One region of the Methylophilus sp. DMC18 genome, then DNA from elsewhere that is predicted to be linked to it. Evidence: predicted binding sites of a transcription regulator. Region 1 holds the regulator's gene; the other holds the start of a gene.
What was found. The regulator FNR, encoded in region 1, switches genes on or off when oxygen is low (the NO sensors DNR and NnrR bind a similar motif). The targets are predictions, from matches to a motif close to TTTGATNTANATCAAA.

Region 1 (16,173 bases):
TGATCACCCGTTCCAGTGGGGCAGTAAGCGTACGGGTCCTGACTTGCACCGTGTAGGGGGCAAGTACAGTGATGACTGGCACCGTGTGCACCTGCACAACCCACGTGATGTCGTTCCTGAGTCCATCATGCCAGCCTATCCATGGTTGGAAGAAAACCTGGTTGACGACAAAACCATTGGTGACCATATGGCTGCACTGCGTAAAGTTGGCGTGCCATACACCGACGCGCAGATCAAGGCTGCTGGGGATGAAATCAAAGGCAAAACCGAGCAGGACGCACTGGTGGCTTACCTGCAAGTGTTGGGTACACACCTGAAATAAGGAGACGCGCCATGGATATCAACATACTACGCATATTTTTTACAGTACTCAGTTTCGTCCTGTTTGTGGCAATTTTGATTTGGGCATGGCGCAATCGCAACTCCGCGCAATTCAAGGACGCGCAAAATCTGCCGTTCGACCAAGACTAAACACTGCGCGGAAAGGTTAAGGAAAACATCATGAATGATTTTGTAAATGGTTTTTGGCCGATCTGGATTTCGACCATTACCTTGGGCGGGATTGCTTTCTGTGTCGGTTTGCTGATTTTCGCAAGCCGCGTCAAAGTGCCTTTGGATAGCGATAACACCAATGGTCACGAATGGGATGGCATCAAGGAGATGAACAATCCGCTGCCAATGTGGTGGGTAGGGTTATTTATCATTACCGTAATTTTTGGCCTGACCTATCTGTACCTGTTTCCAGGCTTGGGGACTTACAATGGCAAGTTCGGCTGGTCGGAAGTCAAGCAGTACGAAGCTGAAGTGGCAAAGAACAATGCCAAGATCGCCCCGCTGTATGCCAAATATGCAGCCATGCCGGTAGAAGAAGTGGCCAAGATTCCTGAAGCCCGCGACATCGGTAAGCGTATTTTCTTGAACAACTGTGCTGCTTGTCATGGTTCTGACGCCAAAGGGAGCCGTGGCTTTCCTAACCTGACCGACAATGACTGGTTGTATGGTGGTTCACCTGATACGATCAAGCTGACTATCAACAATGGTCGTAATGGCATCATGCCTCCCATGGCTGCTGCTGTTGGTTCTGAAGAAGATGTGAAAAACGTCGCCAACTACGTATTGAGCTTGTCTGGCAGTATTCATGACTCTGGTCGTGCCAATGCCGGTAAAGACAAATTTGTGGTGTGTGCTGCTTGCCATGGCCCAGAAGGTAAGGGCAATCAGGCGATTGGTGCACCTAACCTGACAGACAACATCTGGTTGCATGGTCAAGGTGAAGCCGCGATTATCAAGCGTATTCATGAAGGTAAAAACAACGTGATGCCAGCCTGGAAAGAAAAATTCAGCCCAGAGCAAATTCATCTGCTGACTGCTTATGTTTGGGGTCTTTCCAACAAATAGGCGAATGCAGATAACCCATGAGCGATATTAAACAAAACGCTGTGAACAAAACCACCATCCCTGAACAGGAGGTGGTTTTGTCACTTTATAAATCCGCAGATAAGATCTATGCCCGTAGCGTCTCCGGGATGTTCAACAACTGGCGCTGGGTCATGGTGTGGGCCACGCAACTGTTTTTCTATGGTGTACCCTGGCTGCAATGGGATGGTCGTCAGGCCATGCTGTTCGACCTGGATGCCAAGCGCTTTTATATCTTCGGCCTGATTTTTCATCCGCAGGACTTGATCTATCTGTCGTTTTTGCTGATTGTGTCTGCGCTGTCGCTGTTTCTGTTTACGGCCATTGCCGGTCGCTTGTGGTGTGGCTACACCTGTCCGCAAACGGTGTATACCGAGATTTACATGTGGATGGAAAATAAAATCGAGGGCGATCGTATCGCACGTATGCGCCTCGATGACAGCAAATGGACTCTGAACAAGCTCACGCGCAAATCGCTCAAGCAGTTTGCCTGGATCGCCTTCGGCTTGTGGACAGGCGTGACGTTTGTCGGTTACTTCTCCTCCATTCGCGAGCTGGTGCCCAATATTGTGAACTGGCAATTGGGTGGCTGGGAAACGTTCTGGATTTGCTTTTACGGCTTTGCTACCTATGGCAATGCAGGCTATATGCGTGAGCAAGTCTGCAAATATATGTGCCCTTATGCCCGCTTTCAGAGTGCCATGTTTGATGATGACACCATGATTGTGACCTATGACGAGGCACGCGGTGAACCGCGTGGTGCACGCTCTAAAAAAGCTGGCGAGAATGCCAATGGCCTGGGCAGTTGCATTGATTGCAGTATTTGTGTGCAAGTGTGTCCGACCGGAATTGATATCCGTAAAGGCTTGCAGTACGAGTGTATTGGTTGCGGTGCCTGTATTGATGCGTGCGACGATGTAATGGACAAAATGGGCTATGCCAAGGGCTTGATCAAATATTCCACGCAGAACGGCATCACCAACCGTTGGAGCCGTCAGCAAATGCTGCAACGTTTGCTACGCCCACGCGTGATTATTTATACAACGATTTTGTTGGCGCTCACCATCGGTATGGTGGTCAGTCTCTACTTCAAGCCCGATTTCAGGCTGGATGTGTTACGTGATCGTGCAGTCATGTCTCGCTATACTGATGAAGGCATGATTGAGAACGTGTATAACCTCAAGCTTGAAAATGATACCGAAGCCGTGCATGACTATGCATTGAAGGTCACGGGGCTCGAAGGCTTGGTGGTGCATTTTGCTGACGAGAATAGCCAGGACTTCAAAGGCTTGCGGCCGTTTGAGACACGCAATGTGGTGATTGAGCTGGAGTTGCCTGATGGGGTCACCAGAGCTGGTTCCCATAAAATCTTTTTCGAAATGACGGATTTACAAACCAGCGAAGCGGTCAAAGAAAAGTCGGTCTTTATTGTGCCGAGCAACTAATGGAGCAGAGATTGTCACAACACCAAGCACAGCAGAAACCGGCCGCTAAAGCGGTTGACCAGAAAAAATGGTATCACAACCCTTATGTCTGGATGATTATAGGCGGCCCTTCTGCCGTGATTGTGGCTTCTTTCATTACCCTGTATCTGGCGATTACGCATCCTGATCCAGCGATTGATGATTACTACCGCAAGGGCATAGAAATCAACAAAACGCTGGATGCGCAAGCGCAAGACGGCCAGACAGATGCCATGGCGCCCGCCATCCAGGCGCGTAACCATGCGCAGACCGGCCTGAAGCCTGCTGAACAGTAAACTGTCTGCCTGTCTCTCAGCGCTGACGCGCGTCTAAGACCTGATTCAGGCGCGAGCATTGCGGGTAGGAGATCAGCGTTTAGGCAAATAGGCGCACGTTGAAACCCTGCGTGCGCAAAGCCTCAGCATACTGCTGTAACAGCCGGATGTCTGGTGCTTGAATGCTGGCCAGCGTGTCTTGCTGGCTAGGTCTGGCGATGCCATACAACAAAATGCCTTCAATGTTCTCTTTAAGTGGTAGCAACGCCTGCACATAGACGGCCAATGCGGGGGTGGTGACCAGTTGGTCCGCGATACGTCGCTGCATCACAGCGGTTTGCACCCAAGTCCGGCAAGCCATGCTGCAAGCCTGCAGCCGTTGCAGATGCAGGCTAAGTGGCAAACGCGCATCATTCACTGCCAGCATTTCTGCATCGTTGCCTGCGTCCAGCTTAAACCAGACTTCTCCCCCCATCTGTTGCAGTACCTTTAAGGCTTGCTGTGTCGTGGCCAGATGCATTTGGCTGCCATTGGTAATGAGCCTGACCCGTGCCGGACGGTCTGTTTGTGTTGTCTGGCTCAGCAATCGTTCAACCAGTGCCAAGGCTTCAGGAAATTGCGGCGAGGTGGTCGGTTCGCCGTCTCCGGCAAAGGCAATATCCTGCACATCTTCCGACAATACACGCTTTGCTGCGTGTAAGTGCTGTCTTAGCCAGTGCAAGCAGGTGCTTAATTCTTGTTGCAGGCGCTCTATTTGAATGACCGGGGAGGGGCCGCGATGCAGCCCTGGCACCTGGCAATAAATGCAATGCCAGTTGCAGCATTGATTCGGGTGCAGGTTTATGCCGATGGAAAGGCCCTGCGCACGGCGGGACCAGACAGGATAAATATATTGCCAGGCTTGTTGCGCGGCCATGCGCTGTAAGGCCTCAAATAGAGACGAAGGCAGTGGCATCCCTCAGCGCTTACAGACGTCAGCAACCGCCTAGCAGGTGCTGGCGTTGAAGATGGTTTTAAGCTTTTCGTGGTCCAGAATACGGATATTCTTTTGCTTGACCTCGATAATGCCTTCTTCACTAAATTTGGAGAAAGTGCGGCTGACTGTTTCCAGTTTCATGCCCAGGTAGCTGCCGATTTCTTCACGCGTCATGCGTAAAATCAATTCGCTTTTGGAGTAGCCGCGTGCATGCAGGCGTTGCAGCAAGTTGAGCAGAAACGCCGCCAGGCGTTCTTCGGCGCGCATATTAGCCAACAACATCATGACGCCGTTTTCGCGCACGATCTCGCGGCTCATGATTTTGTGCACATGGCGTTGCAAGACGGGAATCTCACGCGACAGGTCTTCGACATGATTGAAGGGCATGACACAGACTTCGGCGTCTTCGAGGGCAATGGCGTTACAGTTGTGCTTGTCACTGACAATGCCATCCAAGCCCATGATTTCACCAGCCATCTGAAAGCCGGTGACTTGTTCACGGCCATCTTCCGAGACGACGCAGGTCTTGAAAAAACCAGTGCGGATCGCATAAAGCGTGGTGAAGGCATCGCCACTGCTATACAAGTGACCGCCTTGCTTGATCTTTTTACGGGTGGCAACCATGCCATCCAGTTTAGTCATTTCATCTGTGCTCAAGCCTACCGGCAGGCACAGTTCACGCAAGTTACAATTGGAGCAGGCAACCTTGAAACTGGATTCTGCTTGCATGGAGGGCGTCCTTGACTGACGTTGAACATGCGGCAAATTATACGCCTCTTCGGTTGCGATTTCATTGAACATGGTGTGACCTCTTCCTTTTGTATTTAGACGCATTATGCAGCAGGCGACGCAAGCTGCATTTGACTTGTGTCAAAAAGCCCTGCATTGGTTTATGGCACAGTAGCGCCAGATGAACCCGTAAAGTCCAGTTTCGGGATACTGATAGGAAAGAATTTGCCAGAAACCATGAACTCCCCGTTGCTGATTACTCAAGAGCATATTGAGCGCTATGACGTCTCCGGGCCTCGTTATACCTCTTATCCGACAGCAGACCGCTTTGTTGAGGCGTTTGACGCCGCTGCTTATCTCAAGGCGGCCGAGCAGCGCAATATCAGCAACTGGACGCAGCCGCTCTCGTTGTATGTGCATATCCCGTTTTGTGCCTCGTTGTGTTTTTATTGCGCATGCAACAAGATAGTCACCAAGCGTTATGAGCAAGGCGCGGTTTATCTCAACTACCTGCAACGCGAGCTTGATTTGCACTTGGACAAGTTTGCCAAAAAGCAAACCGTCAACCAGTTGCATCTGGGCGGGGGCACGCCGACGTTTCTCAATGATGCCGAGTTGACCCAACTCATGCAGATGTTCAAGCAGGCGTTTGCCTTTGCCAAAGATGGTGAATACTCGATTGAAATTGATCCACGTACCGTCAATCAGCAACGCTTGCAACACTTGCGCGAGCTGGGCTTTAACCGCCTGAGTTTTGGCGTGCAAGACTTTGATGCCGAGGTACAGCAGGCCGTGCACCGGGTGCAGTCTTATGCGCAGGTTGAAAGCCTGATGCAACATGCGCGCGACCTGGGGTTTGCGTCTATTAATACCGACTTGATTTACGGCTTGCCCAAGCAAACCCCGGCGACCTTCCGCCAGACCATCGCCCAGATCATTCAATTGCGGCCAGACCGTATCGCGTTATATGGCTACGCGCACTTGCCGTCACGTTTCAAGCCGCAACGCCGGATTTTGCAAGCGGACTTGCCACATGCCGTAGATAAAATCCAAATGCTGTCAGAAGCGATTCAGCAGCTGATGCTGGCAGGCTATGTCTTTATCGGCATGGATCATTTTGCTTTGCCTGATGACCCGCTGGCGATTGCCAAACAACAGGGCAGGTTACACCGCAACTTTCAGGGCTATAGCACCATGGCTGATCAGGATATCCTGGCTTTGGGTGTCTCCGCGATTGGCAAGATCGGTGCTACTTACAGCCAGAATGCCAAAACCCTCGAAGAGTATTATGACTTTCTTGACCAAGGCCAGTTACCTATCGTGCGAGGGCTGGCATTAAGCCGCGATGACCTGATCCGCCGTGCCGTGATCATGGCGGTCATGTGCCATGGTGAACTGAGTTACGAGTCCATTGAGTTGTCTTACATGGTCAATTTCAAGCAATATTTTCAGGCAGAAATTGCGCAATTGGCCGAGAAAGAGAAACAAGGCCTGGTCGTACTCGAAGACGATGGCCTCAAAGTCACCGAAATGGGCTGGTATTTTGTGCGCGCCATTGCCATGGTGTTTGACCGTTATTTGCAGCACGATGCCAACCGTGCAAGGTTCTCCAAAATCCTTTAAACTGCTGGCATGTTAGCCAGTTTACTCTTGACTGCTTTTGTCATGGGGCTGGCAGGCGGCCCGCACTGTGTGCTGATGTGTGGCGCTGCTTGCGGCGCCATGCAAACGCCGCCGAATCTTTCCAATCCCCCGCGTTCCATCCCTCTGCGTGTCGTACAGATCATCCCCTGGAGTTTTTACCTGGGCCGTATGCTCGGCTATGGCTTGCTCGGCGCGATTGCTGCCGAAACCTTGCGCGGTTTGGCCTGGTTATCCAATCAGAGCCATCTGTTTCAACCATTGTGGACGTTCTCGCATACGCTGATCTTCGCCTGGGGCGTGTTGCTACTTATCCTCGGCCGACAGCCACAATGGGCGGTGCAGCGGGCGCAATTGGTCTGGGCATGGATCAAGCAACATACCGCGCATGCCAGGTCGGGCTATTTTGTGACCGGCATCGTCTGGGCCTTGCTGCCTTGCGGCTTGCTGTACTCGGCGGTGATGCTGGCCTCCCTCCAGTCGCAATGGCTGCAAGGCGCACTGGTCATGATTGCCTTCGCGACCGGTTCCGCCACCATCCTCGCCTTGGCCCCCTTTTTCTGGCGCGCGGGCCAGCAAAGCCTGCCGCGCTGGTTCAGTGAAGCGGCAGGCATGCGCCTGAGTGGCGGCTTGCTGGTCGCCCTCAGCCTGGTGGCGCTGTGGATGGACGTCATGCATCACGACAAACTGTGGTGCCAGTTGTTATAGCCTTGTCTGATTGTTTGCACAAGCAGCCTCCGGGATGCTCGTTTTCGCCATCCGCATATTGCCTACCTAGTTAAATTCCGCTAACTTACGATTGTTAAATTAAATTAACAATTGGGGCGGTGATGATGATATGGATGCGCATCTGTTTTTTACTGTGGCTGATCAGTCAGTCTGGCATGCCAGCCTATGCGCAGGTACCAGAAATCCTGCTGGCACAGGTTTACCACGAAGGCCTCGCTGTCAACGACTACTTGGTCAGCGAAAAGCTCGACGGCATACGCGCCGTGTGGGATGGCAAACAACTGATCAGTCGACAGGGCCATCCCATCCACGCGCCGGCCTGGTTTGTGCAAAAACTCCCCCAACAGCCCCTGGATGGTGAACTGTGGATCGCCCGCGCACAATTTGAAAGACTCTCTGCCACTGTGCGCCGCGCGCAGCCTGATGAAGCGGAGTGGCGTCATGTGGTCTATTATGTGTTTGAACTGCCAATGGCCCCAGGCACTTTCACTCAACGTGCCCAGCACATCGAGCAACTGGTTAAACGTCAGCAGAGCCCGTATCTCAAAGCCATCAAACAGTTTCGCGTAGCAGATACCGCTGCGCTCAAGCGCACGCTGGACTGGGTGGTGGCGCATAAAGGTGAGGGCCTCATGTTGCATCAAGCCGATGCACCTTACCTGACTGGCCGCAGCCACGTGTTACTCAAACTCAAGCCGCAACTGGATGCTGAAGCCAAAGTCCTTGCCTACGTGCCCGGCAAAGGCAAATACCAAGGTAAAATGGGTGCATTAGTGGTCGAAACCGCGCAAGGCATACGCTTCAAACTTGGCACTGGCTTTAAAGATACTGACCGGGCACATCCACCGCCTATCGGCAGCCAGGTGACGTTTACCTACCGCGACCTCACCAAAAACGGCAAACCAAAATTTGCCCGCTTTGTGCGGGTACGGCCACCGGAATAATTGAAACAGAAAGGATCACATCATGAAATGGATGCTTGGACTCGCAGTCACATGTCTTGCAATGAACGCCTATGCGTTGGATTTAAGCGGTGTTTACAGCTGTACCGGTGACGATGCACATGAAGGCAAATACACCGGCACAGTCACCATGAAATTGCGCCCGGAGCACAGTAAAGGCGCGGATGCCAGCTATGATTTTGAACTGGCTGTGCCGGACTATGGCACTTATAAAGGCCACGCTGCCGTGCACGGCATGCATGCGGCGATGCATTTTGCCTTACCGATGGAAAATGGCGAATATGGCGGCAAGACGCATGATTATGGAACCGGGATTGCCGAGTTTAAGAAAAATGCCAAGGGACAGTTGAGTTTTAGGAAGTTTTATTTTGAGCCTGGGTTTAAAGGAGGCAATACGGGAGTGGAGGAGTGTGTGAGAAATTAACTCTTTTCATTTGAGTTTAGAGTGTTTTAGGTAACGTTTCTTTTCGCCTCTCGGCGAGTCACTTTCTGGTGCTTGTCCCCCAGAAAGTAACCACAACTAACGGAGTGTTGCGGCGTAGGCTAACCTTTAGGTTAAGCCACAAAGTGGCGGCCGTAGCCAAAGAAGAGGACACCCAGCCATCACGGCCTTCGGCTCCCTTGCGTTGCTCAACAAAGTAAGCGGTCACGAAACTCGCCCTAGCAGCTTGCACACCCCGCAAGCTGCCGCGGAGCTCGGACAGTCGCTCCCTTGTTTCTTACTTTGTTTCCGCTACTCAGCGTGATGGGATGGGATTTGTCGCGTCAAACTCACAGCCTAAAAATTTGGACCGTTCAAAAACTCCAATTCTTTCTTTAATGCACTACGTGTGGCGCTCAGTGGTTTTTGGGCCCCTATCTGCCGCGCCGAGTAGCGCAGCCAAAACAAGGAAGAAGGGAGCGACTGTTCGAGTCCCGCAGCAGCTCACGTATGTTGTGAGCTGCCAGGTCGAGTTTCGTGACCGCTTGTTTTGGCGAGCAACGCAGGAAACAAGCGGAAGCAAGGGTGTCTTGTTCTTTGCCTTCTTTCTTATGGACAAGCATAAGAAAGAACGGTCGCCGTAAAGGCGAAATCAATAATTCCCCTAAGTTAAGCTTGGCATCGAAGCGTTACAACAGCCTATGTAAGCGAAAAACCTGAGAAATTTGTTTGCCAGCTTAAATCTTAAGCTAGATGTAAGCCGTCATGCTGCATCCCCATTCGCATGCCATGATAAAATCTCACCCCTATGACTGCCGTCTCTCCCATCCAACTCATCAGCCAACTCGAAAAACAACTCCCCCAGTGCATGCTGGCTGATCGCTTTCCGCTCAAACGTCGTTTGCAGCAGCTACGCGATGCTTTAAAACAAAATAAACCCGTGGATAAAGCGCTGGTGGAACTTGCACACAAGGTACAGGCTTCCCAGCAGCGGTTGCAGGCGCGTCAGGCGGCATTGCCTCAGCCTGATTACCCGCCAGAGTTACCGGTGAGTGGTAAAAAGGATGAGATTGCAGCGGCGATTGCCAAGCATCAGGTGGTGATCGTGTGTGGTGAAACCGGTTCGGGTAAGACCACACAATTGCCTAAAATCTGCCTCGAGCTCGGTCGTGGGGTGAGTGGCTTGATTGGCCATACGCAGCCACGCCGGATTGCTGCGCGTTCGGTGGCGTCGCGCATTGCGCAGGAGTTGCAAAGTCCGCTCGGTGAGGTGGTCGGTTACAAGGTGCGCTTTAACGACAAGTTGTCCGAACGCAGTTACGTCAAGTTGATGACGGACGGGATTTTGCTGGCGGAGACGCAGAGCGATAAATTCCTTAACGGCTATGACACCATCATTATCGACGAGGCGCACGAGCGCAGCCTGAATATTGATTTTCTGTTGGGCTATCTCAAACAGTTACTCCCCAAGCGGCCAGATTTGAAAATCATCGTCACCTCGGCGACGATTGATGCAGACCGCTTCTCGAACCACTTTGATGGCGCGCCAGTGATTGAAGTCTCTGGCCGGACTTATCCGGTGGAAATTCGTTACCGGCCCTTGGGCAACAAGGCCACTATGGTGGCCGTGGAAGTGCCGATTGATGATGGGTTGGATGATATAGACCGTTTTGCGCAGGACCTGATGGGCATCAAGCGCAAGCCGCCGCGTACCGAGACGCGCTGGCTGGAAGAGGATGACGAAGAGGAAGTCATGGAAGATGCCATCCTCGATACCGCCGAGGATTTGTTGCGTCTGGGGGATGGCGATATTCTGGTGTTTTTGCCGGGTGAGCGTGAAATCCGTGATACCGCCGAGCATCTGCGTAAATACCAGGGCCGCTCGCCCAAGCTGAAGTCGATTGAGATTTTGCCGCTATTCGCGCGCTTGAGTATAGAAGACCAGCAAAAGATTTTCCGGCCCAGCGGCCAGCGCCGCATTGTGCTGGCGACCAACGTGGCGGAAACCTCGCTGACCGTGCCTGGCATCAAGTATGTGATTGATACCGGACTGGCCCGAGTCAACCGCTATAGCCCGCGCGCCAAAGTCGAGCAATTGCAGATTGAAAAAATCTCGCAAGCGGCAGCCAAGCAGCGGGCAGGGCGCTGCGGGCGTGTGTCTAACGGCATTTGCGTGCGTTTGTACGGCGAGGATGATTTTAACCAGCGTCCGGCGTTTACCGATCCCGAGATTCTGCGTAGCTCGCTAGCCAGCGTGATTTTGCGCATGGCGGATTTACGGCTGGGGGATGTCGGTGAATTCCCGTTTATTGAGGCGCCTTCTTCACGCCTGATCAGCGATGGCTATCAGTTGCTGCAAGAGCTGGGGGCGGTGACCGAGCGTCGTGAGATCACCGAGCTGGGTCGGCAGATGGCGCGCTTGCCGCTGGATCCGCGTGTGGCGCGCATGATTCTGACCGCAAAAAAAGAAGGCTGCGTGCGTGAGATTCTGATTATTGCCAGCGTACTCAGCATCCAGGATCCGCGGGAGCGGCCCATGGATAAACGCGAGGCCGCCGACAATGCGCATGCCAAATTCAAGGCGGATGACTCTGACTTTATGAGTTATCTCAAGTTGTGGGACTGGTATGAGCAGGCGCTCAAAAGCAAAAAGTCCAACCGTGATTTGCTCAATCAGTGCCACCAGAACTTTCTCTCGTTTTTACGGCTGAAGGAATGGCGTGAGTTGCATGCGCAGTTGCTGGAAATGGTGGATGAGCTTGATATCAAGCCCAATCAGCAAGAAGCGAATTATGCGCAAATCCATCGTGCGTTACTGTCCGGCTTGCTTGGCAATATCGGCTTTAAAGATGGCGATAGCGAGACCTATGCCGGCGCGCGCGGGATCCGCTTTACCGTTGCACCGGGCTCGGTGCTCAAGAAAAACCGCCCCAAGTGGGTGATGGCCGCCGAGTTAGTCGACACCACCAAGCTTTATGCCCGTTGCGTTGCAAAAATTGATCCGGACTGGATAGAACCCATTGCGCATGAAGGCGGCGGCCGTGGCATTACACAAAGCCATTACAGCGACCCGCGCTGGGACCGCAAAACCGCGCAAGTGGTGGCCTGGGAGCGCGTGAGCTTGTACGGGCTGACCATTGTGCCCAAACGCCGCGTACATTATGGGCCGATTGCGCCGACCGAAGCGCGTGAAATTTTTATCCGTGAAGCCCTGGCCAATATGGAATTTGACACGCGGGCCCCGTTTTTTGAAGCTAACCGTCGCCTGATCGCCGAAGTGGAGGCTTTGGAGCATAAAGCCAGACGTCAGGACGTGCTGGTCGACGAACACCAGTTGTTTGTATTTTATGACCAGGTGGTGCCGCCGATTGCAGACCCTTACCGTGTCTATAATGGCGCTGCATTTGAAAAGTGGCGGCAGGACGCTGAAAAAGCCAACCCCAAGGTGTTGTACCTGACGCGCGAATCGCTGATGCGCCATGGCGCCAGTGCCATTACCGAGGTACAGTTTCCCGAGACCATGGTGGTAGACGGCGAAACCGTGCCACTCAAATACCGCTTTGAACCCGGGCATGTGCTGGATGGGGTGACGGCGACGATACCGCTGGCCTTGCTCAATCAGCTTGATGCTACCGTGACTGAATGGCTGGTGCCGGGCATGGTGCGTGACAAGGTGACGGCACTGATTAAAGCCTTGCCCAAAACCCTGCGCCGCGTTTGTGTCCCGGTGCCGGAGTTCGTGACCGGCTTCCTCGAATCCAAGCAGACTGCGCAGCCATTATTGCCCGCTCTGGCTGAGTTTATCCAGCAAAAAACCGGGCTTAAGCTCAAGCCGGAAGAGTTTGACCTGGCGGGCCTGGAACCACATCACCGCATGAACTTTAGCGTGGTCGACGAAAAAGGCCGTGAGCTAGGCATGGGCCGCGACTGGAATCAGCTCAAAAAACAACTGGGCTCGGCCGCGCAACTGACGTTTAGAACCGGCTCGCCCGGCATTGAAAAATCCGGGCTCAAGCAGTGGGATTTTGGCGACTTGCCAGCCACCCTTACCTTTAGCAAAGATGGCCGCCAACTGACCGGCTATCCGGGCCTCGAAGACAATGGTGACAGCGTGGCCATCAAGCTGTTTGATACGCCAGAAGCCGCCTTGGCCGCTCACCGTAAAGGCGTCTGCCGCCTGATGCGTTTTGAGCTCAAGGAGCAGGTCAAACAACTGGAAAAAGGCCTGCCAGGCTTTAACCAGTATGCCTTGCTGTTGCGCGCCATCATGAATTCTGACCAGTTGCGTGAAGACATGCTGCAATGTATTGCTGACCGCGCCTTTATTGCCGAGGACGACTTGCCGCGCAGCAATGCCGAGTTTATGCAACTGAAAACACGGGCGCGGACCCGCTTGCCAGCGGTGACCGAGGCGCTGACCGGGCAGGCGCAACTGATTGCCAATGAGTATCAGGTGCTGGTTGCCCAGTTACAGAAAATGACGCCGGTGACGCAGAAAATCAAACGCGACTGCGAGCAACAATTACAGGGTTTGTTGTATCACGGTTTTTTTAGCCGGACCCCGTGGGAGCAATTGCCGCATCTGCCGCGTTATCTCAAGGCGATCAAGCTGCGCATAGACAAATATCCGACCAGCATAGAGCGTGATGGCCGCCATACGCAGGCGCTGGTACAACTGGAGCAGCGCTGGCAGCAAAAAATTGAGCAATTGCGCAAGGCGCATCTGCCTGTAACCAACCAGTTACAAGACTTTGCGTGGCAATTACAGGAGTTGCGTGTATCATTATTTGCGCAGGAATTAAGGACGCCTTATCCTGTCTCAATCAAACGTCTTGAAAAACTCTGGCAAGAAATGCAATAGTATCGCGTGACCACTGCTAACCTGTGACCAACCCTGTTCATGCAGCCTTCTCCCTTTGAACCATTTAGTACGCCTAACTGGCTAAAGCCCAAGCAACGCGAGCGCGTGTTGCGCATCCCGGCACGCCTGATGTGGGCGATTTTGGTGTCGCTGCTGATACACGCCATCCTGTTCTGGGGCTTTTTACTCGATTTGCTCAAGCCGCTTGAGGAGCCCGCGCAAGCGCCGCTGAATATTGTGCTCGACTTGGGCGTGCCGGCGCCGACCAAACCCAAAGTGGTGTCGCCGCCGCCTGAGATTCCGCCCACTCCGCAACCGCGGCCTGAACCCAAACCGAAGCCACCGCCCAAATCTGAGCTCAAGCTGCCTAAAAAGATTATTCAGTCACAGCGGCCGGATAGCGCCTTTAAATTGCCCGAGCCCAAGCCGCAACCCAGGCCAGAGCCTACGCCAAACTTGCCGCCACCGCCGGTGGAAGACTTTTCAAGTTTTATCAAGCGCAAGCAGACCGACCGTTATGCGGATGAGATCTCGGCCAAACAGGCCAATGATGCTGCTGCAGCGGCCGAGCGTGGTCCTTCCGAGGATGAGCGCCGTACCAAAAACATCATGAACAATCTCAAGTTCGGCACCAACGGCTTGTTCCAGATCCGCCGCATGGATCCCTTGAATGCAACCTTCAGCTTCAAGGGCTGGGTCAATGATTACACCTCGGCCAATACGCAGTACTACGAGGTGGAAGCGCGCAGTGGTGAAGATATCCGCCTGGTGATGGTCAGACGAATGATCAGTATCATCCGTGAGCACTATAACGGTGATTTTGACTGGATATCCAACCGCCTGGGCCGTACTGTCACGCTGTCAGCGCGGCCTGCAGACAGCGCGGGGCTCGAAGACTTTTTGATGAAAGAGTTCTTTGGGCCCAATTATAAAAATCAGGATATTTACGGCCGCTAGCGCCCGGAGCAGCAGATGGCAGACGGCTTTGTTACCTCCACAACGTCGCATCGGCCAGACTGGCAATATCAGCTGGTGTTGTGGTCGGGCATAGCGCTCACCACCTGGGTGGGTGTCTGGCATTTTGCCAGCCTGGGTGTCACGCTGCTCACCTTGCTGTATATGCTATGGGTGTTGTGGGCGGCCTATTTCCTGCACTTTGCCACCGCCATGCTGACGGCGATTGCCGCTGTCCTGCTGATCAATTACTGTTTTATTGAACCGCTGTACACCTTGCGCGTGGCTAGCCTGCAATCGTGGGTGATGCTCATGGTGTTTGCCGTGCTGGCATTGACGGTGAGCCGAGCCATGCAACAGCTCAAGCGGCAAAGGCAACAGGCACAATTGGCCGCACAACAATCCCGTTTTTTTCAATCACTGGCCGAAGTGTTATCCAGCCACTTGAGCGTTGCAGCGTTGTTGCAGGCCGCTTGCCAGCATGTGCAACAGGGATTTGGCTGGCAGGTTTGTGTTGTGCAATTGGCGCCCGACATGCAATTGCAGCGCCTGGCTGGTGAGTCCACGCTGCTTGTTCAGCCTTCCAGTGTGCAATGGGCACTCGATTACCAGCGTGCCATCGGCGCAGGCACTCAGGATTGGCCAGCGCTGGGTCAATGTTTATTACCGTTTGGTTTCCCGCAGCACGAAGTGCTGGTGGTGGCTGTGCCTGTCGGTCACGCGCCTGACCTGCATTTTTTACAACGGCTGGTACAGCAATGTGCTGACGCCACGCTCAAGCTCAGGCAGCAGATTGCCCTGGCAGACGCCGCCCGCGAGACCACTGAGGCCCAGTTCAAAAAATCGCTACTGACCGCCTTGTCGCATGATATGCGTACGCCACTGACGGCGATTTTAGGCGCGGCCAATGTGCTGGCCGACCAGCAGATTACGCTGGCGCCGGCACAGTCCTCACAGTTATTGCAAAGCATCCAGGCAGAAGCCGGTTATTTAAGCCAGGCCACTGAAAATATCCTGACTCTGGTCAAGCTGGAAGCGGGCGAGCGCGCCTTGCATCGCGAATGGCAATCGTTGCAAGAGGTGATCCAACATGTGATGCACCGCTACTTGCAGCGCACGCCCCCGGTATCACTGGCCTTTGCCGCTGTTGCAGAGGGCGAAGAATGGCTGGTGCATATGGATGCGGTGCTGGTGGCGCATGCGCTCTCTAATCTGGTGGATAACGCCTTGCAATGGCGCAGCACTGAGACGCCCGTGGCATTGCAGCTGGCAAGGGAAGGGGATTGGCTGGTACTTTCTGTGATCAACGAAGGCCCCGGCTTTGCACCAGATTTCGAGATTGCCTCGTTTCACTCGCGCCGTCCTGCGGGCAGTGGTAGCCGTGGCTTTGGCCTGGGCCTGAGTATCGTCAATACCATCATGCAGCTGCATCAGGGGCAATTGCAACTGACGCAGCAGTCAGATGAGTCCCCATTAAATGCAGCGCCGTTAGATAAAACGGCAGTTGCCAGGCGCACCTGTGTGCGTATGTTGTTTCCATTTGTGCCCGCCACCAGCTTGAGTGCAGGGGATGCCGGATGAGCCAACCAGTCGATCACTCTACGCACCCACATCTGTTGCTGGTCGAAGATGATCCTGGTGTTTACCAGTTTCTGCTGCCCGCGCTGTCTGCGCATGGCTATCACGTGCAGCATGCACGTGACCTGGCTCAGGCCAGACAGGCCAGCGGCTTTGCCATGGTGATAC
Region 2 (16,173 bases), on a different contig from region 1:
GCTTAACTCAAAAAATACGGGTTCAATGTCTTTGCCGTACCCGGTTGTGTGAGGGAACTCTATGCCGTTATCAGCTGCGCACCTCACCATCAAGCGCGTATTTTAACATTTAAGCGGCCAGCCACTAAATACGATTGTCTTTTTAGCGATTACTTCCAGCTGTAACCCAGCGTAAACAGCGCGCGCGTATCGCCTTTACGCCGTTCATCGACAGGGCGGCTGTCATAGTTATAGTCAACTTGTGTAGAGGCACTCAAGCCGAAAATAAACGGAAAACGCAAGCCGGTGGAGCTGTAAAGCAGGATTTGTGACGGCGAGTTCGGCGTGTAAGTGACTTCATGCCGGTGGAATGCTTGCACAAATGAATCAAACAGGTATTGGTTATAGTTGACCGCCCAACGCAAGGCCGCATGATTCTCGTTACTTTCCTCGTAATAATCCTGGGTGATGTATGACAGACCACCTTCCAGTGAAAGATTGCGTTTTTCGCTTTCAAAAAACTGGTAACCCGTACCCACACTGTAGGTGCTACGCAAGCGAATGTCGCGGAAGCGGTCTTTTTCCTGAATCGTGTTCAAGTAGCCGTACCATTTTTTTGTGAAAAAGTGATCGTACTGACCACGGACTCGCCCATTATTCTGAGTCTGGCGATCTTTATCTGCAGCCCAATAGTAGTAGCCCTGTACGGTATAGCGCGTATCAAAGCCGCGCAAAATCGACTCGCCATTAAACTGCATGTTGCGGTTTTTACTGTTACCGTTGTTAAAGGCACCACCCAGGCTCATGTTCCCGGTCCAGACATAGCCTTCGCCAATCAGATCCAGGGTCGGATTGATGTAATGAATTTCGCCGAGTTCAGTGTCCACCAGCCGTGTATTCGTTTCCTCATCCAGAATGACCTGCCCCTCAGTACTGTGTATCAAACGTCCGGTAACGATACTGCCATCTGATAGCTGCATCAGGATAGACTTTTCCGCATCAATGCTGTGGATGTCATCCCAGTTGATTTTAATCTCGTCTGCATAGCTGGTTTTAAAGGTGAGCTTGTTTGAGATTTTGACGCCTAGCGTCCCGGTGATTTTGTCCCCGTTTTTGAGCCATACCGTATCTGCTTGCGCCAGATGCGTCGTTAGCAGGAGCAGTAACAAGGCCCATTGCAACCATCGCCACGGTTGTGATGGCGCGGTGTAGGATAGATATCGGCGTGCCTGAAGCATGGATTGTTGCGGCATAGGTACTACTCCCTGATTCGATTGAACAACAGCGCTGCGTGGCAGCGGATTGAATGCAGCGGTTGCGCTGCAAAGGCGGGTGTTTTTTATAAAACTGACCACCCTGTCTCTTACATGATTGCAAAACCAGCCTGAGAGTTCCCGCTAAAATGGGACTCAAAGACTGTAGCAGACGCACTTAGGCACATGCCGTTCATCTCATGCGATTAAACTCACGTGCCGTCAAACAATTGTGCTGTTAAACTGGCGTATTAGCATTTTAAAGTAGTCCGCAACATGGTCCAAACATTATTGCCCCCCGAGGTCAGGCCTGGCCAATCCTTGCCCTTATTGCAGGCTTTACATATCCTCACCCGCGACGGTAAGCTCAATCAGGATAGCCGCCGCAAACTCAAGCAGGTCTATCATCTGGTCAACTTTATCGAACCGCTGATGCAGGCGGTGATGGAAAAACAACCTTCGCCCGTCTTGGTTGATCACGGCGCCGGCAAATCTTACCTGGGCTTTATTTTGTATGACTTGTTGCTGAAACAGCATCAGGCAGGCCAGGTGATTGGCATTGAGAGCCGCGGTGAATTGATTGAAAAGTCGCGCCAACTGGCGCAAGCATGCGACTTTAGCCGCATGCAGTTTGAGCATTTGACAGTAGCAGAAGCCATGCAGTCCGCGCAACTGCCAGAACAGGTTGATATTGTGACGGCCTTGCATGCCTGCAACACCGCCACCGATGATGCGATTGCGTTTGGCTTGCAAAAGCAGGCACAGTTTATGGTATTGGTGCCTTGTTGTCAGGCGGAGGTGGCTGAAGCGCTACGGCAACATAAAGCTGAGGCCTTATCAAAAACTTTTTTAAGTGAGTTGTGGCGTCATCCTATCCATACGCGTGAGTTCGGCAGCCAGGTGACCAATGTGCTGCGCTGCCTTGCGCTGGAAGCGCATGGCTATCAGGTGACCGTGACCGAGCTGGTAGGCTGGGAGCATTCTATGAAAAATGAACTGATCATTGCCAAGTATACTGGCCAGCGTAAACGCAGCGCGCGTGAGCGCGGCTTGCAATTGCTGGAGCAGTTACATTTGTCTGGCCTTGCGCCAAGGTTTCACTTTTAGCATTTGTTTTTAGGCTACGCTCAGTCAGGCGCAGATAAAAAAACCTCTGACACTGGGAGAGTATCAGAGGTGAATGGAGCTAATGCTTTGCCCCAGGGAAGAGACGTTATGCGCCTAACTAGAAGCGCTTGCCGAAACCCAGGCTGATCACCCATGGATCGATATCCAGGTCATCAATTTTTGTCCAGGCGTTGCCATTGAGCGGGTTTTGCATTTTTACGGTGGTATTCATCCAGATGTATTTCACATCCGCGTTCAGCAGCCAGCCATCCTTAAGGTTAACATCCAGACCAGCCTGCAAGGCAGGACCAAAGCTGTCACGGTCAATTTTGATTTTTTGACCTGCTAATGGGCCTTGACGCAGGTCGAGGCGGCGGTCCAGCATAAAGGTTGCGTTAATCCCGGCGCCGACATAGGGGTCAAAGGTTTGGTCGGGGTTAAAGTGCCATTGTGCGGTTAAGGTTGGCGGTAAAGCATCAATGCTACCCAGTAATTGATTGGTGACGGTAGTGCCTGAGTCTTTGGTGATGCTGACATCGTGCTTGGAGCCCAGCGCCAGAATCAGTTCTGTCGCAATGTTTTTGGTCCAGTAGTAGCTAATGTCCAGCTCAGGAATAGTATTGCTGTCCGCTTTTAATTCTGCACCGCTAGACATCGCGCCTGCCGCAATATTTTTGTTTACATATTTGCCCAGATCGCTACTTTCGTTCGGGCTGATATTGGTGGCGCGCAGGCGGATAACCCAGTCGCCTTGTTCTGCCTGAACATTGAGGGCTGGCAATAAAGCAGCCAACATTAAACTGATTGCGGTTTTTTTCATTGTGATCACTCCATTAGTGCATTGAACTTGAATGCATTGTAGGTCAGCAAGTCAGGCCGTATATTGATGCAGGTCAACTGGATTGGATTTGCCTAAAACGCCGTGCAAAAAGCAAAGCGCACGCATGGAGTGATAAAAAAACCAGTCCTCAGACTGGTTTTGGGTGGCTGGATTGTTGGATCAGTAGTCGTTGCGTTGTTTCCAGGCTTCATCCAGTGCTTTGGACTTTTGTTCAAAGATGGCTTTTTTGGCATCGAGGTCTTTTTCAATCTGGGCTTTTTCCGCCTGATATTGTTTAAGCGTTTCTTGTGCTTGCGTCAGCACGGATTGCTGGCGTTGAATTTTTTGCTCGATATCGCTGAGTTTGCTCATGGCGTCGCCTACGGCATCGCGGGCACTGGCGGCTTCAGATTGTTCGACGCTGATATTGCGCGCAAAAACTGGTTCGCTGAAGGTCAAGATCAAAAGAGCGGTGAGGGTCAGTATACGCATGCGGGACTCCATTAAAAAAGCGGTATAACAACAAGCCATGAATTAAAAAGCAGATCATAGGCGTTTAAATCATGTGCATCAATCTTTTAGTAAGGCATGTACGCGATTAGTTTCTTTAGTTCATCCGTTTAGCCATTCAATGGCTCGCTCAATCGTCGCCGTTGGCGAGCTCACTGCTGGTTTAACGCTTTACATATACATCATATTCCGCAACAATGTTGCATATCATTGAGGAGGAAAAAATGCGCTTCTGCTGGCTTTGCATGCTGTTGTTGTCTTGGGGAAGTTTGCATGCAAGGGAGGCCTTTGATTTGGCGGGCAAGCAGATTGCGTCAGGCACTGTCTCTTCATGGATGATGGCCGTGTCGTCAACGGCGATTCCGGTGACGGTGATTCATGGGCAAACTTCAGGACCGGTATTGACCCTGACAGCAGGTATCCATGGCGATGAATTTCCTTCGATACTGGCCTTGCAGCAGTTGCGCAAGCAGATACAGCCTGAACACTTGAAAGGGACCTTGATTCTAATTCATCTGGCGAATCTTGAAGGTTTTCATGCACGTCGCATTGCACTGAGTCCGGTCGATGAGAAAAACCTGAACCGGGTGTTTCCTGGTAGCGCACAAGGCACCCTGACTGAGCAGATCGCCGATTTTTTAACGGCGCAAGTCATCAGCAAAACGGATTACCTGATTGACATCCATTCTGGCAGTGCCAACCAGCATTTATGGCCACATGCGTATTCCCCGGTGTTGCACGTGCCAGCGCTGGATGCCAGAACACAGCATTTTGCTGATCTTTTAGGATTGCCAGATATTGTGCTCTATGACGGCAGGCCCAATGATCCTGATCATTCCATCTCATATCCGAATACGGCACAGACCAGGGGCAAGCCTGCATTGACGCTGGAAGTCGGCCAGTTTGCACAGCGCGATGCCGCTTTTGTGGCCATGATCACGCAAGCTTGTGCACAGGCCATGAGTGGCTTGGGCATGATAGATGCGCCTGAAACGATAGATGTCAGCACGCAACACACGACAAAGGTAGCCTCGCCAATTCATTATTACAGCAAAATGGTTGAGATACGCAGCCAGCAAACCGGCTTGTTTACGGCCAAATCCAGCATTGGCGATTGGGTGACAGCAGGGCAGGTCGTAGGTGAAGTGACGGATTATTTTGGCGAGAAGATTGAAACTTTGCGTGCGCCTGTGGCCGGGCGCATCCTGATTCAAAATGCCACGCCACCGATACGCGCGGGCGAAGTCACATTATCTATTGGTGTGGTGAAGGCCCCTTAGCTGTTGCCATCAGGATGCGGACCTTGCGCGCACGGCTCGTTTGCGTCAAAGACTGGCATGGATTCAATCTCTTTGCGATGTAGTGCCCGCTCCTCAAACAAAAAAGGGTAGATGGCTTCACGCAGGCGGGTGTGAAACTTCTCTATCCGCTGTCTGTGTACTAGCAAATGGCTAATATCGCTGCATCCGACCGCTTCCAGTTGTGTTTGTGCCCAGACCGTGGGTAACCACCGCCCCATCTTTGTTGCGGCATCCGCCCTCATTTGTAAGGTTCGTGTCCGGGCAGCCACTTGTGCTTGCAAGTGGACGTCGCCCATATGCTGAAAGGCAAAGTACCATTTCCAGTGAAAGCGGCCTGTGACGGGCGGAGTATCTTTCCATTGCGGATACAAGGCATAGAAGGGTTTCAGCGTATCCTCTTTTGGTAAATCCCAGGCGCCATGTACCAATTGCCGATGCTGCATGGCAAGCTGGCTACCGTCTTGCAAGGGATAACGGGCGTGCAGCCATAGCTGGCAAAGATTCGGTAAGACCACGCATAACATGACCCAAATGCTGCTCAGCAACATGGCATTGAAGTTGGCGTTGAGCGCTCGTTTGCGCAGGCTGACAGCACTACACAATGCAGACCATATAAACGTATATAAGGCTGTAATTGTCAAAATCTGTAACAGGGGTGACAAGGAAAGCGAGTGCATCCCGGCAAACAGTAATAACGGGAGTACGAAGACAAGCGTGACAAGCACCCAGCGGGATAACACCCGTTTAAACCAGAAATGACCTGGTTCTTTTACCAGGCTATGCAAAAACAGTAAACGTTGCGCCTGTTGCTCGCTGGCTTTCAGGTCATGCATCAGGGCGATACAGAGCAAAGGCGCAAAAAATACCAGCAAAAAAGCATAGTCAAAGGTACCCAGCATCACGTATTCAGGGTGATGCGACTCACCATCATAAAGCTGGCTTTGCAAGCCGAGTAAACGTATCCGTTGCACGTACGGCACCACCAGCCGGTTGCCCAGGGCAATAAAGCTCCATTCGCCAGGGCGGTAATAGACGTTGTGGAACAGGTAATAGCCGACTTCTCCTGCCTCAAGTGCCCCGTCATGACTGTTGTGCTGGATAAAGTCCTGCTTGCGCAGGGTCTCTTCCTGTTGCGCATGCTGGATCTGGGACTGGATATGACGGATATTTTGCCAGCCGTTTAACAAGCTAAAACTAACCAGTACCAGGCTGAGCAAAAGCAATAGGGTCAGGCTGCGTTGCTTGAGCAGCAGAGTGAATTCATGTTTCATAGTCGGTGCGAAACCCTAACAAGCAAGGAGCCAGGCAATAACAGCCAGCCAATCAACACCAGAAAGGCAGCTGTCAGACTGGCGTGGCTGACTACCATCGGTGGCAGATTCACCGGGGGACGGGGCGCGTTCTTCCAAAAATCGGCAGAAACACGCGTGTTCTTATCGTCATGCTGGTCCACTTTGTAAGTGTGGATCTGGTTCAGATATTGGATTAATTGATACCGCCGGGCTTCCGACTGCCGGATAAACGCCTGGTGGTGCGGCAGGTCATTGCCGCTAGCCGCCATCTGTATATATTGCAGCGCCAATGCCGGTGTCAGCCATAACCAGTGCCGGATACTTTCATTCTGTTTTGCCAGCTGTGCGTCATGCAATGACTGTTGTTCGCGGTAGACGGCCGTGGTCAGGCGCTCGCCTTCCTGCATCAGCAGTCCCTGGTAGTTTACTGGCAGGTCTTCGATCCGGCTTACCTGGTATTTGTTGAGTATGCTCTGTTTAAAGGCCTGAAAATGCGGATCGTCAGGGTTATGGCTGTCACCTATGCTTTGCAGCTTGCTTTCTGCATGGTATTCAGCCTCTGCGCGAGGCTGTGTTGGATAGGCGATCTGGGCCAGATTCGCCAGCCCGCGCGGAAAAATGATGCAGACACAGACCCAGCACAGCAATAACGTCAGCAAGGCACTATGCAGTTGCCGGCTGTACCAGGACACGGTGACGACCAGCAGGCACCAGCCGGCAATGTAAAGCGCTTGGGCCAGCAACATGAGCGCCAGCCTGGCCAATAACTGATCGCTCTGCCAGCTCCATGCCAGCGTCAACAGTGCTTGCAGGCACAAAAGGAGCAGCAATGGTAAAAACAATGCCAGCCATTTTCCGGCGGCAATCACCCAGCCAGGGGTGCCATTGCCGCGCATGAAAGCCAGGATGCCGGTGATTTTATCGGCAGTGACGGTGGCATAGGCAATCATGATCAAAAACAGTGGCATCCACCATTGCACGATCATGGCTGGTGTAATTAATGAAAAGCGGCCCAGCGTAGTGGCTTCAGTCGCCGGGTTGAAGTTGGCACTGTTCAGACGATGTGCTTCCAGATACACCAGATGGCCAGACTGGTCGAGGATGCCGGGCTCGATCACACTGAGCGGATGGACCGGCTTGGCGACGAAATCGCCAAAATGCGAGACCCGGTGCGGATGACGGTCGGGTTGCGATTGCCAGTCATGCTGGCTGCGCGCTGTCACCTTAGCTACCGTCTGTGCATGATCTTGCCAGTGGTGATGGGCGGCAAGGGCGGCAATGCCCCATAATGTCACCAGCACTATCATTAACAATGCCGGAACCCGCGCATGCCATAACCTGCGCCATTCATTGCAGGCGATTTTCCAGATCAATGCGCTCATGCCTGCCCCTGATACAGTTTTTTCAGGCTATCCAGTGTCAGTGCTGACTGGTCCAGCATTACCGGTTGCAACTGCCCATTGGTCAGCATCAGCAAGCGGTCAGAAAAACCAATGGCGGACAACACATCATGCGTGACCACCAGCACGCCCATGCCACTTTCTTTGCATTGCACAATCAGCTGGTTTAAGTCTTCGGTAGCCTGTGGATCCAGCCCTGAATTAGGCTCATCAAGCAATAGCAGCGTGGCCCGTTTGGCAAGTGCAAACGCCAGCATCACCTTTTGCTTCATGCCTTTGGAGTATTCGCTGCAAGGCCGGTGCCAAGCTGTTTCCGGCAGGCCGGCCATGGTCAGGCAGCTGTTAATATCCTTTTCTTCACCTATGTTGGCCAGGCTTAAAAAGTAACGGATATTTGCTATCGCAGAGAGATGTCCATACACGGCAGGTTGCTCCGGCACATAGGCAAGGTGCGATAGCGCCCGCTGGCGGTCCTGCGCGATATCAATACCGGCAATCAGGATATTGCCTGTTTGTTCGGCCGTGTCATGTAAGCCTAAAATACTTTTCAGCAGCGTTGATTTACCGGCGCCATTGCTGCCCAGCACAGAGACGACTTCACCTGCCTGTAAGTTGAGCTCAAGCTGATTTAGAATTTTCCGCTTGGAAAACCCCAGGCTGAGCTGTTGAATCGATAGCAATGCAGTCATAAAAAATCCACCGTTGCTGTGAGCATAAAGTTACGGCCAGTACCTGGAGCGAAGTTAAGCTGGTTGGTCGCACCTGTGGATGAAAAGTCATACACATACTCATAGTAGCGATCAAAAATATTATTGGCTAACAAGCTGACGCGTCCCCAGCTGGTTTTATAGTCAATATTGGCATTGGTCAGCGTATAGCCGCCGTATTTTCCGCCCTGGTTACTCTCATTGACGTAGTAGTCGCCTTGGCTATCCACGTGAACACGTGCAATCCAGTTTGCATTGGGCGCATATTGCAAGCCCAGCGAGGCGGTGTAAGAGGGGATGCTGCGGACCGAGTTATCCTTGAATTGCGGATGTAATGCATCCGGTTTCACGATAATGGCCTCTACCCGTGACACATTGCCCCAAAAGTGCCATTGCTCGTCTAACGCATAGTCAAAACTGGCATCTATCCCTTGCCTGCGGGTGGTACCTATGAGTTGGTTAATGTTGTCAATATTAATAAATTCGTTTTCGGCTTTTTGTTGCCAATAAGAAAGACGCGTATTCAAATCAGGATGCCACTGGCTCTTGATTCCTAATTCCCAGCCATCGTTGATCGCAACCTTTACGTTGGTCGGGCCATTGGTACTATAAAGATTAAGGTTAACGCCAGTGGGTGTTTGAAAACTGCGCCCGGCATTTACAAATAAAGTTTGCTGCGCATTCAGGTTGGCAAACAAGTTGAATTTGGGTTGTACGATGGTCTGGTTATCCAGCATGCGTGTCCTGAGCGTATTCCCATTAATCACAAACTGGTTTCTAGGGTCGCTGTTCAAATAATCCACCCGATAGGCCAGGTTCCAGCGTAGCCAGTCCAGCGGCGTGTTTTCAAATTTGGCGTAAATGCCTTGTGCGGTGAAGTCGTATTGGGCATTGCGCCGGATAGTGGTCAACCGTTGACGGAATTCATCGACATGCTGGCGTTCAATATCGTAGCCGGTTTCAAAAGCCCAGCTGGGATTGATTCTCCAGTTTAACTTGCTCACAAAGCCAATCGAGGTTTCGTCTTCCAAGCGATGTTCCAGGCCTGGCGATCCAAAAAAACGTACATTGCGTTCACGATCAAAATTCTGCCAATAGGCTTTCAGACTTAAATCCAGATCGTTATTAAAAAAGTAATCGTAATGCAGGCTCAAATGCTTGAATTCTTTTTCACCGCTATCGTTGAGTGCATTGGGGGCTACGCCTCTGCGATCATCCCGCGCCTGTTGTTTGGACATAAAACCCGGTGCTTCAGGCGAATTGTATTTGCCATACTTGGCGCTCAATGCCAGGCTGGACTGCTCAAAATCTAGCTGCCAACGGCCGGACAAGGCAATTTTTTCATTTTCGGTATGGGCACGGAAGCCATTGCCTTTACGGTAGCCGATTGCATAGTTTTGGGTGAAATCACCTTGTTTTTCACCATAGTAGCCTTGCATTTCGCGCGTTTGAAAGCTGCCATAACCAAATTGCAATTGCTTGCCGACGTCTTTACGAGTTTCTACCTTGTAGTTGCCTGCGGTGGCAAAAAGGCCGGTCGAAGCGTCGCTGGTGCCTTTAAATACTTGGGCACTCTGAATGTTGGTGGGGAACAGATAATCCAGCTCACTGAGACCTGAGAACAAGTTAGACGGAATGCCATCTACCAGCACTTTGGCATTGGGCGTTTCGCCATCGCCACTAAAACCGCGGATAGACACTTCGGTATTGACAATGCCCTGACTAAAGCGAGACAGCACCACGCCTGGTGTTTTGCTAAACAATTCCAGGGTATCGGTGACGTGTTCGTACTCGAGTTCTTGACGCGTAATGACATCTACCGAGCCAGCCAGGCCTTTATCAGTGGCTGAGACTTGCTCTTTTTTGCCAAGCACCACGACGCTATCCAGCTCGACACTGGTGACCGGTGCTTCATTTTTCTTGGCTTTACTGCTTTGTTTGGAGGGGTCCAGTTCTACCGAGTCTTCAGCATAAACCGTTACCGCCGGGAACAACATGACTGCCAGCAGGCTGGCAATCGTTTTTGGGTACATCATGATTTATCTTCCCTATAAGTCTGCGTATTCATCAATCTGGTTCAGTGTGTTCTCTTTGTGCCTCATCTCACCCGGTGGCTGAAGCAATATGTTTTATTTTTATTGGGTTAAAGCTGTTAAATAAGAATGATTGTAAAGTGATCTATGCGACTTCTCCTTAAAAAACAATGTCTGGTGTAGAAAAAAAACACAGCAGCCTCGTTGTGGGCGCTTGTTGTGATGGACTGTCACTTTTTTGATCATTCAATCGGGGGATGGACCGCCGATTAACCGATGATCAGAGGTCCTTGGTCCATCACATGATTAGCGGTGCAGCAGATTAAAAGTATTTATTCAGACCAATAAACACCCCTCTGCGTGGCCCAAATTGTGGCGCATCAATGCCAATGCCCGAGCCATCCCGTAATTCATACTTTTTATCAAACAGGTTGATGATGGCCAGCCTGGTTTCCAGCTTGCCGAGGGTGCCTGCGTTGATCATGGTGCTGGCCCCCAGATTGACCTGCGTGTAGGCGGGCATGTGTTCGGTATTGGCGAAGCCACGGCGCAGGCCGCTGCCAAAGAACGCATCGGCGCTGAGTTGATAGCCTTGCCATAAATAACCGACGCCGGCGGATGCGGTGTAGCGCTGGTCATGGTCGGTATGCACCCAATGATTGGCGGTATAGTCCAGCTCATCTTGCTCAAAGTTATATTGTGCAGAGACGACTTTCTTGGCCAGGCTCATGGAGCGTGAGAGGTTGGCATAAGCTGAGAAGGCTTCGTCTTTATAGCTCGCGGTCAATTCAAAGCCATAAATTCTGCCTTTGTCATAGTTAAAAGGCGTGTAGACCAAGGCTTCACCAAAGCGACCCTCATCAATCAGGTCTTGTACAATTTTGTAGTAGCTGTCGAAGCCCACGGTGAGTTTGGGCGTTAATTGATGACTGACGCCGACGTCAAAATAATGTGAGCGCTCGGGTTTGACTGCGCCATTGAGGTCACTGGACGCAGCATTGGTGGTATTGCTGAATAAGGCCAGTGTTTTAGTGCCGACCAACTCCGTCGGAGGCGGTGTAAAGTATCTTGAGTAGGCCGCATGGAAGGTGGTTTCAGGCGTGGCATTCCATACCAGGCCCAGGCGTGGGCTGAGTTGGCCGCCGCTGACATAGGCATTCATTTTGTCAGCTCGCACGCCATAGTTCATCACCAGGCTGTTGTTGATTTTCCATTCGTCCTGCAAGTAAAGCGCCAGTAAGGTGTTGCCGTTTTTGTGATTGTTATCAACAATGGTGGCCTGGGTGTTGGTCGTCGTGCCGCCCGAGGTCAGGAACACATTGGCGGTATTGTTACTGGTGATATCTTCGGTGCTGGTAAACATCCCCATGCGGATGGTGTGGCTATCTCCCCAGTGATAGCTGCCATCGGCTTGCAAGCCATTGCTCATGCTGTCTCTAAACACGCGCGAGGCCACGCCATTAAAGGCCAAGCCCCCCGTGATATCCGGCGTATAAGTGGTGCTGGTATAGCGTGTGAACAGCGAAACCTGGTAATCGAAATCAGCGCCAATGGAGCTCTGCACGGCCAGTATGCCGTACTGGTTACGTTCGTTCTGGTGATCTCTCAGGCTGGAGGAATTATAGCCAGACAAACCTAAGGCCGAGAGATAGTCGCTGTTGGCCGCCTGCGCCGGGTTATTAGGGATTTGAAAATTGCCATAGTAAGAGCCCAGCATCGCCACAATTTGCGTTTCCGGATTCAGCAAGTACGACATGTAGGCGAAGCCTTTGGTTTGCTGGGTATTATCATGAATCGGGTTGTAGCTATCGGTGGTATTTTCGATGCCGCGATTATTGGAGAGATAAGAACCCGTGACATAGTAACTGAAGTCACCCGTGGAATTGTGCATTTGAATACTGGGGTTGACGGTGTCGCTGGTGCCACCATAAAAACCAACATTACCGCCTGGTTTAAAATTTTTCTTGGTCTCAATCTCAATTACCCCGGCCGATCTGTAGCCATACTGCGCAGGCAAAGCGCCGGTGAGCAGATTGATTTTATCGGCAAAGCGCGTATCCAGAATCTGACCAAAACCATTGATACCCTCCGGCAGAATGACGCCGTTAATCCTGTATTGGATATTACCGTGATCGCCGCGGATATGCAGTTGCCCATAAGAGTCATTAGCGACGCCAGGGGCGCGTAACAAAATCTGGTTAAAGCTGTTGTTTTCACCGCCTGGAATGTTGCTGATATCTTTCTGGTCAAAGCGGTATACGCTGCCGCCCGTGGCGGGTGACAGGCTATTACGGATTTTGCTGAACCGTTCTGCAGTCACTTGCACGCTATCGAGCTCGAGTGCGCTTTCATCCACCGGTTCTGCCAGTACTGAGATTGCAGGGTAGCTGGCAAACAGGCCGCCCACCGCTACAGAAATGATGCGTTTGATCTTCATAAAGTTGTCCTCTTGGCCTCACGCTGAGGCCTTTTTCGTCTGGTTGTGTTGGGGTTATCAGGGCTCAAACGAAAAGAGGTGGTGCGCGCGCAGCGTAGCGGCGATAGGACGGTTTGGTATGTAAAACGGTATGGCTGGTTTGGGCTGATGTGACGAGGTCTGGTGCATGTAGCAGTAGCAGACGCCCTGGCAGTAGCGTGTCAGGGAGATTGTCCAGGCACAGGCATTCTTCACACAGATTGTCCTGGCTGGTTTTATCATGCTTGAGGGTGTGATTAATCTCTTCAGACAGGTGAGAGATGGCGTGCGCAATCGCATGCTGCTGCGCAAATACAAAAAACAGCAAGACTGCCAGCAGGGCGCCTAGCAGCCATTGATTGAGTCGGGTCCGTATGTAGTGATTTAGCATGCAGTCTGGCGATTAAAAAACCTGCGATGAGCGCGTCCGCTATCTAGCCATGTTCTGATGACACACTCATGAATCGGGCAAGTTATTTTCATCACAGCGCGTTAATCCCTGATGGCATCCAGCGCGAGTACGACGCGTGTCTGCCCCTCTGACACCACAGGCGAACGATGAATGGCGCCGCCTACGGTGTTCCCTTGCCACTGACTACCTTTGAGCAATACGATATCAAAGGCGTCTGCCTGTCTGATGCCACGCGCATCGAGTACCACGCCTGCACGCTGTTGGTTGTTGAGTCCAGGCGGGTTTAAGTGACTGCGGTGCTTTAAATAACTGCGGTCGGCAAATGCTTCCTCCAGCCATTCGGTGCCTGGCCCCATGTAGGTACACAGCAGCCGAATTCCGGTATGGTCAACATGAAATTGCGGGCACATGGCTTTTTGCAATACTTCCAGTCGCAGGCCCACGGTCTGGCAATCCAGCAGCTCGGCAAACACCGTCACCAATTGTGCCAGCTCTTGAATAAACGCTTCGCGGCCCGGCTGTGCAGGCAACGGCAAAGCACGCAACTGTGGCGCAAGTGCGGGCTGCAATGAAATCACGTTGCGCAGTCCAGGCGCCAAGCTGCGCGCTGCCAGCTGCAGGTAGTCGCTGATTGCAGTTTGCGCCTCCCGGCGTACAAGACAGACTTGCTGCTCGGGCTCAAAGATCGGCAGCATTTGCAGTGGGTTAAAGGTCAAGGGCTCCATTGCTGGTGTCAGCGCAGGCGCAAGTGAAGCAGTTTGAGGGGAGCTGGCAACCGACAACATGCTAGACACTTTCCAATATCTGCATATCGTTGTTGGTTTCAACGGTTTCTTCTACCGCCCAGCGGGGGAATGGGTCCTCAAACTTGCGCCAGGTCTCCATGCCCAATGCCAGCTCGCTTTCTGTCAGCAGGCAGGCATCAAATTTTGCCGTTAGCGCCGCTTTATCCATCTCCATGCCGATGATGACCAGTTCCTGCTGGCGATCGCCGTATGGCGCTTGCATGCGTGAACGGATATGTTGCAGGCTGTCTGCATCCTGCGGCCAATACTTGGCCGGCGTCGCCGCCCACCAGATGCCCGCCAGCTCGGTGCGCGTGACCGCACCCGCTTGCGACCACATGGCACAAAACTCGGGACGCGAGGCGATCCAGTAGCGGCCTTTGGAGCGGATCACGCCTGGCCATTCGCTATTGAGCCATTGCCACAAGCGTTGTGGATGAAACGGCGTGCGTGAACGGTAAACAAAGCTAGAAATACCGTATTCCTCGGTTTCTGGCACATGTTCGCCACGCAGCTCCTGCAGCCAGCCAGGCGCTTCTGCAGCCTGGTCAAAGTCGAACAGGCCAGTATGCATGATGCGGTCTAACGGCACCTTGCCAAAGCTGCTGTGCAGGATGTGTGCACGCGGGTTCAGCGTTTTGAGGATGCCTTCCAGCCGGGCGATTTCCTCCAGCGTCATCAGGTCAGTTTTATTCAACACCAGCACATCGCAAAATTCAATCTGGTCGACCAGCAGGTCAACCACGGTACGTTCATCGTCCTCGCCCAGGGATTCTCCTCTGTCGGTCAGGCTTTCCTGTGAGCTGTAGTCCTTGAGGAAATTGTAGCCATCCACCACCGTGACCATGGTATCGAGTTGTGCCACGTCAGCTAGTGACACACCTTCCTCATCGGCAAACGTGAAGGTTTCGGCAATCGGTAAAGGCTCCGAGATACCGGTGGTTTCAATCAGCAGGTAATCAAAGCGGTTTTCTTTGGCCAGGCGGGTGATCTCGACCAGCAAGTCTTCTCGCAAAGTGCAGCAGATGCAGCCATTGCTCATTTCCACCAGTTTTTCTTCCTGACGTGATAGCTCGGCCCCGCCGTCACGTACCAGCTGGGCATCGATATTGACTTCAGACATGTCGTTGACGATGACGGCAACCCGCTTGCCTTCGCGGTTATTGAGTACATGATTCAACAGCGTGGTTTTCCCCGCGCCCAAAAAGCCGGAGAGTACGGTGACAGGGAGTTTTTTGAGGTGAGACGCGCTTAAACCAGACATAAATTGAGTCCTTGCATGAAAAATTCTTTAGGGAGGTCGGTACCGATGAATACCAGCGTAGACACTTTGCGCTCATCAGGCTGCCATTGCGTGGTATGGTCACCACTCATGAGCATGTGTACGCCTTGAAAAACAATGCGTTGTGGATCGTTGTAGGCATGCACAATGCCTTTGTAACGCAGTAGCTGCGGGCCGTAATCATGGATGATGGTTTCGAGAAAGATTTCCAGTTTTTGCAGGTCAAACTGCCGCTCGCTACTAAACACAAACGAGGTGACGTCGTCGTCATGCGCATGACTCACATCACGCAAAAAGTCTGGTTCGATTTCCAGGATGGCATCCAGTGAAAAACCATCAATATCCAGAATCTGCCTGAGGTCGGTTTGGCCAAAGTGCACGCTGTGAATGGTGGCCCGGGAGTTGATGTTATGCAGCCTTGCCGAGAGCGCGCTCACTGCTTCTGGCGTGACCAGATCCGTTTTTGACAGCAGAATACGGTCAGCAAACCCGACCTGCTCTTGCGCTTCATGGTGCGCATCCAGTTGCTGCATGGCATGCACCGCATCCACCACCGTGATAATCGCATCCAGGTGATAGCTGGCATAGACGTCATCTTCGACAAAAAAAGTTTGTGCAACAGGCGCCGGGTCGGCCAGGCCCGTGGTTTCGATCATCACGCGGTCAAAGCTAATTTCCTGCGCGGCACGTTTTTGCGCCAGATCACCGAGAATACGCACCAGGTCGCCACGCACGGTGCAGCAAATGCAGCCGTTGTTCATTTCCACGATTTGCTCGTCCCCATGAAGCAGCAGCTCACCATCGATACCGGCCTCGCCAAATTCATTTTCAATCACG

Region 2: a site for FNR is predicted at 3,222-3,237, ahead of ACT53G_RS02940 (OmpW/AlkL family protein). Genes of this name have one in related genera too.

Annotation. Positions count from the first base shown of each region.
Region 1 is NZ_JBQUZE010000002.1:331,045-347,217, forward strand. It holds gene ccoO (cytochrome-c oxidase, cbb3-type subunit II) at 1-322, shown strand, start outside; gene ACT53G_RS05485 (cbb3-type cytochrome oxidase subunit 3) at 334-471, shown strand; gene ccoP (cytochrome-c oxidase, cbb3-type subunit III) at 502-1,398, shown strand; gene ccoG (cytochrome c oxidase accessory protein CcoG) at 1,416-2,861, shown strand; gene ACT53G_RS05500 (FixH family protein) at 2,954-3,175, shown strand; gene ACT53G_RS05505 (radical SAM protein) at 3,255-4,109, opposite strand; gene fnr (fumarate/nitrate reduction transcriptional regulator Fnr) at 4,140-4,859, opposite strand; gene hemN (oxygen-independent coproporphyrinogen III oxidase) at 5,097-6,482, shown strand; gene ACT53G_RS05520 (sulfite exporter TauE/SafE family protein) at 6,492-7,208, shown strand; gene ACT53G_RS05525 (DNA ligase) at 7,331-8,173, shown strand; gene ACT53G_RS05530 (hypothetical protein) at 8,196-8,615, shown strand; gene hrpA (ATP-dependent RNA helicase HrpA) at 9,481-13,473, shown strand; gene ACT53G_RS05540 (hypothetical protein) at 13,513-14,430, shown strand; gene ACT53G_RS05545 (DUF4118 domain-containing protein) at 14,446-16,008, shown strand; gene ACT53G_RS05550 (response regulator transcription factor) at 16,005-16,173, shown strand, end outside.
Region 2 is NZ_JBQUZE010000001.1:649,348-665,520, forward strand. It holds gene ACT53G_RS02930 (DUF481 domain-containing protein) at 150-1,148, opposite strand; gene ACT53G_RS02935 (class I SAM-dependent methyltransferase) at 1,509-2,339, shown strand; gene ACT53G_RS02940 (OmpW/AlkL family protein) at 2,458-3,159, opposite strand; gene ACT53G_RS02945 (hypothetical protein) at 3,340-3,651, opposite strand; gene ACT53G_RS02950 (M14 family metallopeptidase) at 3,894-4,949, shown strand; gene ACT53G_RS02955 (DUF3526 domain-containing protein) at 4,946-6,241, opposite strand; gene ACT53G_RS02960 (DUF3526 domain-containing protein) at 6,238-7,644, opposite strand; gene ACT53G_RS02965 (ABC transporter ATP-binding protein) at 7,641-8,351, opposite strand; gene ACT53G_RS02970 (TonB-dependent receptor) at 8,348-10,405, opposite strand; gene ACT53G_RS02975 (TonB-dependent receptor) at 10,725-12,839, opposite strand; gene ACT53G_RS02980 (hypothetical protein) at 12,904-13,248, opposite strand; gene ACT53G_RS02985 (DUF1826 domain-containing protein) at 13,350-14,054, opposite strand; gene zigA (zinc metallochaperone GTPase ZigA) at 14,056-15,318, opposite strand; gene ACT53G_RS02995 (CobW family GTP-binding protein) at 15,306-16,173, opposite strand, start outside.